Regions from separate parts of the Donghicola sp. XS_ASV15 genome, predicted to be linked through region 2. Evidence: riboswitches for the same ligand, from Rfam matches in the RefSeq annotation. Region 2 holds a riboswitch; each other region holds the start of a gene.
The links. A riboswitch is a leader RNA that binds a small molecule or an ion and turns the genes downstream of it on or off. The one in region 2 is predicted to bind cobalamin.
Positions count from the first base shown of each region.

Region 1: another riboswitch for cobalamin. It lies ahead of AB9K37_RS08185 (DUF4198 domain-containing protein); the one in region 2 lies ahead of AB9K37_RS04950 (hypothetical protein).
Region 3: another riboswitch for cobalamin. It lies ahead of AB9K37_RS11220 (DUF1636 family protein); the one in region 2 lies ahead of AB9K37_RS04950 (hypothetical protein).

Region 1 covers NZ_JBGFGN010000128.1:21,673-24,876, forward strand. The annotation lists gene AB9K37_RS08175 (cobalt ABC transporter permease) at 1-547, opposite strand, end outside; gene cbiM (cobalt transporter CbiM) at 544-1,161, opposite strand; gene AB9K37_RS08185 (DUF4198 domain-containing protein) at 1,165-1,953, opposite strand; cobalamin riboswitch at 2,078-2,295, opposite strand; gene AB9K37_RS08190 (homocysteine S-methyltransferase family protein) at 2,577-3,204, shown strand, end outside.
Region 2 covers NZ_JBGFGN010000112.1:6,407-9,610, reverse strand. The annotation lists gene acs (acetate--CoA ligase) at 1-815, opposite strand, end outside; gene AB9K37_RS04950 (hypothetical protein) at 1,180-1,458, opposite strand; cobalamin riboswitch at 1,546-1,736, opposite strand; gene AB9K37_RS04945 (hypothetical protein) at 1,768-2,427, opposite strand; gene AB9K37_RS04940 (glycine zipper family protein) at 2,411-2,788, opposite strand; gene AB9K37_RS04935 (isopenicillin N synthase family dioxygenase) at 2,892-3,204, opposite strand, start outside.
Region 3 covers NZ_JBGFGN010000135.1:89,697-92,900, forward strand. The annotation lists gene cobW (cobalamin biosynthesis protein CobW) at 1-925, opposite strand, end outside; gene AB9K37_RS11220 (DUF1636 family protein) at 928-1,296, opposite strand; cobalamin riboswitch at 1,396-1,613, opposite strand; gene cobO (cob(I)yrinic acid a,c-diamide adenosyltransferase) at 1,651-2,271, shown strand; gene AB9K37_RS11230 (ABC transporter ATP-binding protein) at 2,461-3,204, opposite strand, start outside.

The DNA of each region.
Region 1 (3,204 bases), on a different contig from region 2:
CGAACAGGCCAAAGATGTAGCCGATGCCACCAAGAACGGTCTGAAGGTCGTTCTTTTCGCGATATGCCGCAAGTTCACGGCGTAGGGGACGCATCTCGTCGCGTACGGCTTCTGCGATGGCAAGACGTTCTTCGTTGGACAAAGAGGCCACTGTGACCTGCGCCGCGGTCTCCGCCGTTCCGGCGGGTGCTTGTTGGGACAACGTTTCCTCGATCGCAGCCACGCCTAGGATTTCGGCGATCTCGTTTGCGGGCATTGTGGCTTCGGCCACGTGCCCTGCGCCCATATCCGCTTTGAAAACGTGCGGAATTGGCTCTGTGGGGGTAAAGATGAAAAAGCCATCGCGGTCTGTCACAGCTTCGCCGATTTGCACGCCTTGGGCATCTAGAACCTGAATAGTGGTTCCCGCAGACATGTCACCGTTCGAAAAACCAAGCTCGCCTTCAATCGAGTCTCCGGATTTGAAGATCGCAAAAATTACCTTGTGAGCAGCAGCAGGGAAAGGCAGCGCAATCAATGCAATAATTAGGGCAAGGTATCGGATCAATGTGCCGCTCCCTTGATCGCCGAGAAAAGGTCAGGACGCACCTTGCGCACCAAATAGACCGCCGTACCTGTGAGCAGCGCCTCGATTACCATGACAGGGATATGCGCGAAGAACACCAGCTTGGCCGCGGGAATGAACGCGTCGCCCGTGAGCATCAGTGAAAAGGCGACCAGACATGTTGTGGCCGCGATAGCAAAGGCGCCACCGACACCGGCCCAGATCGCGCCGGTCGTGGGGGAACTACGCTCGACCAACTTGCCGAACAAGAGCCAGGTCAGAACCGCTGGCCCAGCGATGTTCAGGGCGTTGACCCCCAAGACGGTCAACCCGCCAAAGCCAAAGAACACGGTTTGAAGCAACAGCCCAACAAAGAGCGCCGGGAATGCGGCCCACCCCAGGATGAGCCCGGCCAGACCGTTCAGGATCAGGTGCACCGAAGACGGACCAATCGGCACGTGGATCAGAGAGGCAACAAAGAAACTGGCAGAGAGGATCCCGGTTGCGGGGATCCTCTCTAGGCTTAGCCGTTTGAGGCCCATGGCTACGCCCCCGACAGCCAAAACGGTGCCAGCGATGACAACAGAGTTTGAAAGAGCGCCGTCAACAATGTGCATGGATTATTCCATATTGTAGGCTCTGATCCAGAACACGGCGTCCTGACTCAGAGGTTTGCCGTTGTGTTCTGTCTCTGGGCCTGCTTCGAGAGCAGCAAAACCCCACCACCCGGCTTTGGGAACACCGAATGTAAAGTACCCATTCGCGTCAGATATAGCGACTACGGTTCCGCCGGGCATTGTGCCGACGGTCGGTTCACTGGCGGAAAAGGTCTGAATGTCGGGTGTCGCAGCGACGTACTCGATCTCGATCTCGATACCCGCTGCGGGCTTGCCTTCGCTCAGGACTTGGCCGGTGAAGCTCGAGCCCGTGATCACATTGTAAGGCTTGACCAAGGGGACGATCTCGGTGCGCAGGCCAACGGGGTTCATCCAATCTGTCGGGAGCTCGTTACGATTGAAAACCACTTTCGTGAGCTGCTGGATATACTTGTCTTCGCTCTCTTCAAAATATGGGGCGGGTTCGGTCACCACGACGTAATCGCCAGATCGTTTGACGGGCAGGGTCGCGCGAAAGCCGTTGTTTTCGTTCTCTGCACCCTTGAAACTGGCGGCTTCCAGACGATCAGCCAGATCTGTTTTTTCGCCATTGTGGATCATGTAAAAGGCTTCAGGCGCCTCCATTTCCATCACATGGCCGTTCTCGAAGGGGTGCCAAAACACAACGGCCAAGGGGACATCGCCCGGCGTCGAAATCTGTGTTTCGTCAGCGTAAGGCAGGAGAAAATGCGCCTGCGCGGCAATCGGGAGGAATGTGATCAGCGCGGCGGCTGACAGGAGTTTGTTCTTCATTTCGAACCTCTCAGAATGCGGGGCATAGGCCCGCAGATGAAAGGACAGTAGGGAAGCTGGACACGGTAGATTTTTAGACCTGCCGAGCCAGACGCTCACCCCGGCGTCCGGTTGGGTAAGGCCGGTTTCCCGACCCCGTGACGGCAGGTCTCCTGGCTCGCGGGTCGTTATGCTGTCCTTGCCTTCCCGGGGTGTTCCCCAGTGGCGTGTTGGACGCACTCACCGCTTACAGTTGCGGGGGCAGCCACGGTTTTGGTCCCTGATGGGTACGCCGCACCGTGTTCCCTTTTACTTCTGCTGCGCCGTGTCGCGCCACGCAGAACCGTTCACGGCTTTGTAATGCAGGGAGTTCATAGCCGAGTCAATCTCGAACGTGATAGGGCAGGGACGCGACTCGGAAGAGGGGTGTCGCTGCGCCGTTTTCGCGTTGTGAACCGTTTTAAATGGTTTGAGCGCAACCGAGCGAAACAGCCGGGTGGGCCTTTGGTCACAACGTCAATGAGAGCATCCGCGAAGCGGTGCGCTGACTGAATATGAATTTCGTTCATAACAAACTCAAGAAGCATGAATTATGCTTTGTCTCCTGACCGTGGTACGCGCGTGCGCAGAAAGCAGGTGCCCTCATGAACTCTCTCTCGCTGCCGCGCAGCCCTTCGTACGATGCCATCGCCAAAGCCGCCAACGAGCGTATTCTGATCCTCGATGGTGCGATGGGGACGATGATCCAGACCCTGAACATGACCGAAGAAGATTTTACCGCCAGCGGTCATATTCACGGTCCTGGCTGCCGCCACCATTTGGACCACCCGCAAAAGGGCAACAATGACCTGCTGGTTCTGACCCAGCCCCAAGCGGTCGAGGACATCCAGCTAGAGTTCGCTCTAGCGGGTGCGGACATTCTGGAAACCAATACGTTTTCTTCGACCACCATCGCGCAGGCCGACTACGGCTTGGAGAACGCGGTGCATGATCTGAACGTCGCGGGCGCACAGGTGGCCCGCCGCGCTGCGGACCGCGCAACCGCGCAGGACGGCAAACCCCGCTGGGTCGCAGGCGCTGTGGGGCCGACTAACCGCACCGCTTCCATTAGTCCCGATGTGAATGATCCCGGCTACCGCGCCGTGACCTTTGACGAACTGAGCGCCGCTTACGGCCAGCAGATCGACGGGTTGATCGCGGGTGGTTCTGATCTGATCCTGATCGAAACGATTTTCGACACGCTGAATGCCAAAGCGGCTATCTTTGCCGCGT
Region 2 (3,204 bases):
GAGGTGTACAGGATGAACAGCGGATCTTCGGCGTTCACTTCCTCGACGGGGCATTCGGGTGCTGCGTGCTCCATCAGAGCGTTCACGTCCACGTCGCGACCGTCGACCCAAGTGGTCTGACCGCCGGTGTGCTTGACCACGAGGCAGCGGACCTTGTCCGAGCAGTGCAGAAGCGCGGCATCCGCGTTCGACTTCAGCGGGGTGACGCGGCCGCCACGGGGCGCTTCGTCTGCGGTGATGATGACCTTGGCGCCGCAGTCGTTGACGCGGTTTGCCAGAGCGTCGGGCGAGAAGCCCGCAAACACGATCGAGTGGATCGCACCGATACGGGCACAGGCCAGCATCGCATATGCCGCTTCGGGGATCATGGGGAGATACAGGATGACACGATCACCTTTGGTCACACCCTGGCTGCGCAGGACGTTCGCCATGCGGCAAACCTTGTCGTGCAGCTCGTTGTACGTGATGTGCTGTGCTTCGTCGTCCGGATTGTCGGGCTCGAAGATGATCGCAGTCTGGTCGCCGCGCTTTTCGAGGTGACGGTCAATACAGTTGTAGGCAACGTTCAGGGTGCCATCGTGGAACCACTTGATGCTGACTTCACCGAAGTTGTAGTTGACGTCTTTGACCTGAGTGTAGGGCTTGATCCAGTCCAGACGTTTGCCGTGCTCGCCCCAGAATGCTTCGGGGTCGTTGACCGACTGGGCATACATCTCTTGGTACTTTGCCGCGTCGATGTGAGCGGTTTTCGCATATTCGGTGGGGACCGGATACACCGGTTCCTTGACCTCGGCGGTTTGCGCTTGAGTGGACATAAGGCTCCTCCCTCTGTCGTTATATGGACGCCCCGAAGTGGGGGCAAAATGCAGCAACACAATATGACGCTGTCTCTCCCTTAGCGAGACATTACCAGAGTTTGAAAACAATGGAATAAGTCCCTGCGTCGCATAAATTTATTTGTGAAGTCGTTTTACTCGAAAGGTAAATTTAGTAAATTCAAGCCCCGCTATCTGAAAAAGTCATCGTTACATCAATATGATATGTGAAAACAAGATTTCGGGTTAGCGGAGCATTTCTGCGACCAATGTCTTGGGTGCCTGCGACCGATCGGCGCAACCGTGGGGATGGTAGCGCCGGACATTTAGTTTGCACATTGGGCAGGCAATTGGTTGCGCCCCTCTACTGCAGAGGATTTGAGCGGCGGCGCCCGCGCCGGCGAACAGAGAGACTCACTGGACGCGATGCTTCGACCAGCAGTTTCTGAAATGCGATCAGTGCGTCTGTATCAACATCGCTCTGCTCGACCTTCGCGGCCGCAGCGCGTGCCTCTTTGCGTAGGTCCAACGCACTGTCGAGCGACAGGCACCACTGTAGGAAACTGGCGCGCGCCAGATGTTCCGGATTGGCGGTTGATGCAGGTTTGGCCGACAATACGTCAACGATTGTGTTCAAGGTCATGGCGCCCTCCGCGCAGGAAGCAAGGCATCAAGGCGGAGAACGGAAGACCAAGCAGGGGCCACCGCATCCACCGGAACACCCCGTCCGGGTTTGCAATACGTTGATGGCAGGTCTCCTGACTCGCGTGTCGTCGCTGGTCCTTCCCTTCCCGGCAATATGCCAGTGGCTGTAAAGGACAGCTCTTCGCTTACAGTTGCGGGGGCAGTCGCGGACTTACACCGCGTTCCCTTTTCATGCCGCACCGGAAAGATACGGCAACCATCAAGCGCAACGATGACGGGGGCCAACGCCCCCGTCAATCGGTTTCCCTCAGGCGTGCTGCGGCATTGTCGTTTTGCGCGGCCAGAGTGTGACGGCCAGCCACAGAAACAGGATCATAAATGACAGGCCAAAGACAGCTGCCGCGACCTCTGCCAGTGCCGGATGGATGGTCAAGAGACCTGCCGTACCGATCACCAGCGCCAATGCCTTTTGCGCCGAGCTCAGAGCCGGACCGCAGGCGACACCAAGGATCCAAAGCGCCCCAAGAAGCTCTGTCCCGCCACCGATCCCTTCGACCAATGTGACGGCGATGTGCCAATGTCGCGCGGCCTCTGACGGAGCGAGGTGATAGATCTGCGGCAGGGCAGACAGAGCCACAACGGCCACCAGCCCCGCCGCGATCACCAGCGCCGACCAGACAAAGCCGATCCCCGAAATCCACTTTTGCCAAAGCGGCCCGGTCGATGGCCCCAATGCAAACACCAACCCCAAGAGCGCGAGCCCATTCACGACGTAGATCGTAAAGTACCACAGCCCCAAGAGGGTCGCGTTCTCGACCATGAACGCCAGCGTTCTGATCGAAGGCATCCCGGCAGCGTCCATATCTGCGGATGCAAAGGCCGTGCTATAAAGAACGAGCCCGATCAAATAGGTCGCGCCGCACATTCCTGCAGCCATGGCGGCAAAGGATTTATCCGACCACGGCATGACCACGTCCTTTCATGCAGTTGACCACGATCTCTTCGCGCTTTTCTTTGCCTTCGACCGCAGCAGTTCCTCCAAGAATCGCAGCGCCCCCCAGAGCATTGCCGACAATCTCGTCTTCGTCATCCGCGGCCATTGTCAAAAGCGCTCCTGCGGCTGCGCCGATGGCAGCGGCGCCGTACGCTTCTTGGGTCAGGTGCGTCTGGTTCTTGGCAAGGCGCTGACACGCTGCCAGATCGCTTTGAAAGCCGATTTGGGTGGGGCCATCGTGTATTGGCGTGTAGTTCGCGCCGCCATCCGAACAGGCCGAAACCAGTACCCCGCCTGCGATGGCCAGAAGAATGTGTTTGGAAAAACCTTGCATTGTCATTGTCCCTTATCAGTGTTGACTGAGCAGGGTTTTGACTAATTGGTTGGTTTTTTCACATGACCGCAGGCATCAACCACGTGGCCTTTGGTATCAAAGGTCAAGCTGTGCTTTTCAAATGCAGGTAGGTTTCGCGGAATCGGCGCTCTAGGTGGTCCCCAGCCAAAAGCGTACCGCCGGTTCCGATGGGCGCGACGTTGGTGTCGAAATTGGGATTAAAGAACAGAGGAACCGATATCCGCTCTTCGCTAGAGCCAATGACGCGGTGCAGGGTTGCCTTGATGCGGCCGTTGGTCCAGCTCTCCAACATTTCCCCAAAGTTTATGATGAAGGTTCCAGGTTCAGCCTGTACCGGCAACCAAGAGCCGTCGTGCAGTTGAACCTCTAGCCCCGCGACACCATCGGTCGCCAAC
Region 3 (3,204 bases), on a different contig from region 2:
CACGAATGCGCGTGCCCACCGCCTGCACCAGATAGCGCATGGGTTTGCCCTTGACCGCGACGTAGCCTTTGACACGCAAGATATTCTGGTCCTTTGCCATTTTCTCAATCGCATCTTGCAACGCCTGCACGTCCTCGACTTCGCCAAGATCGACCACGACGCTGTCGAAATCGTCATGTTCGTGATCATCGTGGCCGTCGTGGTGCGAGGGACGGTTGTGCAGGTCGTCCTCTGCCGCAGCCTCGAGGCCAAGGATCACGCGGGGATCAACCGCGCCATCGGTGATCGCGATGATCGGCAGCTTGCGGGGGGCTTCGGCCTCAACGACCTCTTTGGCCTTGGCAATGCCAGCCTCACCGGCCAGATCGGCCTTGGACAGCAGTACGATGTCGGCGCAGCTGATCTGGTCCTCGAAGACCTCAGACAGGGGCGTTTCGTGATCCAGGCTCTCGTCCGCCTCGCGCTGCGCTTGAACGGCGTCTAGATCGGGGGCGAATTGACCAGCAGCGACAGCCTCGGCATCGGCGACGGCAATCACGCCATCCACGGTGATGCGCGACTTGATCGCGGGCCAGTCGAACGCTTTGAGCAGGGGCTTGGGCAGAGCCAGACCCGAGGTCTCGATGATGATGTGCTCGGGCGTTTCAGGCAGGGCCATCAGCCGTTCGATGGTCGGGATGAAGTCATCGGCCACGGTGCAGCAGATGCAGCCGTTCGCAAGCTCCATGATGTTGTTTTCGGGGCAATTTTCATCGGCGCAAGATTTCAGGATGTCACCATCCACACCAGCGGTACCGAATTCGTTGACCAGAACGGCCAGACGCTTGCCCTGTGGGTTCTGCATCAGGTGACGGATCAACGTGGTTTTACCAGAGCCGAGAAAGCCGGTGATCACGGTCACGGGGATTTTAGACAGGTTAGACATGGTTACTCCTGCGGGGGAATGCGGGCGATGGATTGTTTGCGGAACGCCTGAGGGCGCTCGCGCCAAGGGACGATCCCGTCGGTGGTTTGGGCATATGCCCGCACGCCGGTCAGGATTTCCTCTACCTGCGTGTCGGGGTCCATGTCGCCGTAGACATAGGTCCAACGGGCGGGGCCTCCGGTCAGGGCAATCGAGCACCCGCGCGAACAGGCAGACAGGCATTCGGCGGGCTTCAGGCGGACGTTCTCGGGCAGGTCTGACCGGGTCAGGGTGTCATACAGGCGCGCGCCGGGGCGCGGCTCGTCCGCGACGGGCTCTCCGCCCGCGATGCGGCGGCAGGTGGTGCAGACGGTCAAGGTGACCTCGGCCATGGGTGCCTCCCTAAACTGGCTGGGAAAACGGGGGATCACTGGCCATCGGGCACGACGGTACGCGCCTGTCAAAGCCGGCCGCGACACACCCCGGTCGCCCGTACATTTCATCGTGCTGGCAGGTCTCCCGGCTTGCGGAGCCCGAGGGGGTCCTCGGCTGGCCCGATCCTTCCCGGCAAATGGATGCCAGTGGCAACGGGGCCTCTCCGGTCACGGTCGCGGGGGCGGCTGCGTTTCGGCTGCGATTTTGGTCGCAAAGCGGTAGCGCATTCCCTCTTCGCCTGTCATAGACAGGAACCAGCGCCGCCCACCTGAGGGAAGGCACCCCACCTTGTCAAGCGTAAGGATCGTCCTATGAGCGATAAGCCCCAAACTGATGAAGCCCGTCACGCGGCCAAGATGGCCAAGAAGAAAGCGGCGCGGGACAAAATCATGGCCACGAAAGAGGGCGAGAAGGGCCTGATCATTGTCCATACAGGGCCGGGCAAGGGCAAATCGTCGTCCGGTTTCGGAATGATCTTGCGCTGTATCGCCCACGGAATGCCCTGCTCGGTGGTCCAGTTCATCAAGGGCGCATGGGAGACCGGTGAGCGGACCTTGATCGAGGCGAACTTCAACGATCTCTGCCAGTTCCACGCCATGGGCGAAGGGTTCACTTGGGAGACCCAAGACAAATCACGCGATATCGAGATGGCTAATAAGGGCTGGGAAAAAGCCAAAGAGCTTATCCTGAACCCCGAGATCAAGTTCGTGCTTTTGGACGAAATCAATATCGCCCTGCGCTATGATTATCTGGACGTCGAAGAGGTGGTGCGCTTCCTGAAAGAAGAAAAGCCGCCCATGACCCATGTGTGTCTGACCGGTCGGAATGCCAAAGAGCCGCTGATCGAGGCGGCAGATCTGGTGACCGAGATGACCTTGGTGAAGCATCCGTTCCGGTCTGGCATCAAAGGGCAGAAAGGCGTCGAATTCTGAGTGGAATGGGGGCGCTGCCCCCTCTTGCCGCTGCGCGCCAATTCACCCCCGGGGTATTGGGACCAAGAAAGAGTACGGGGTTCTTCGCTCTTTCTTGGCGATAAATACCCTCGCCGAAGGCATTCGTGCGCAGCGCGAAAAGAAAAAGGGCCCAGCTGGGCCCTTTTGTGTGTCTGACAGTCGAAGCTGTCAGATCGCAAGGTATTCGGCGCGCAACTCTTCGTTCGCGAGAACTTCGGCGGCAGAGCCATCATAGACAATCCCGCCGGTGTCGAGGATGATCGCGCGGTCGGCGATTTGTAGAACGCGGACGGCGTTCTGTTCCACGATCACAGTGGTGATGCCCTGTTCTTTGATGTGCATCAGGGTTTTCTCGATCTCGTCCACAATCACGGGCGCGAGGCCTTCGTAGGGCTCATCGAGGAGGAGCACTTTGATGTCACGGGCTAGGGCGCGGGCAATGGCCAGCATCTGCTGTTCGCCGCCTGAAAGGGTCACGCCCTCTTGTTTGCGGCGCTCGCCAAGGCGGGGGAACAGATCGTAGAGGCGGTCGATCGACCAGCCGATGGGCGGGGCGATTTGGGCCAGTTGCAGGTTTTCCTCGACTGTGAGGCCGGGGATGATCCGGCGGTCTTCGGGAACGAGACCGAGGCCCGCCGCTGCAGCCTCATAGCTGGTCATGTTGTGCAGGGGCTGGTGGTCCAGCCAGATCTCGCCGTGAGTGACCTGCGGGCTGCCTGTGCGTGCGATGGCGCGCAGGGTCGAGGTTTTGCCAGCGCCGTTCCGGCCAAGAAGGGCGAGGATTTCGCCTTCGTGGACGTTAAAGTTGACGCCCTGCACGATGTAGCTTTCGCCGTAGTAGGCGTGCATGTCCCAGACCGACAGAAAGGCGGGCGCCGTTTCTGCGTGGTTCGAGTTCTTGGAGAAATCGGG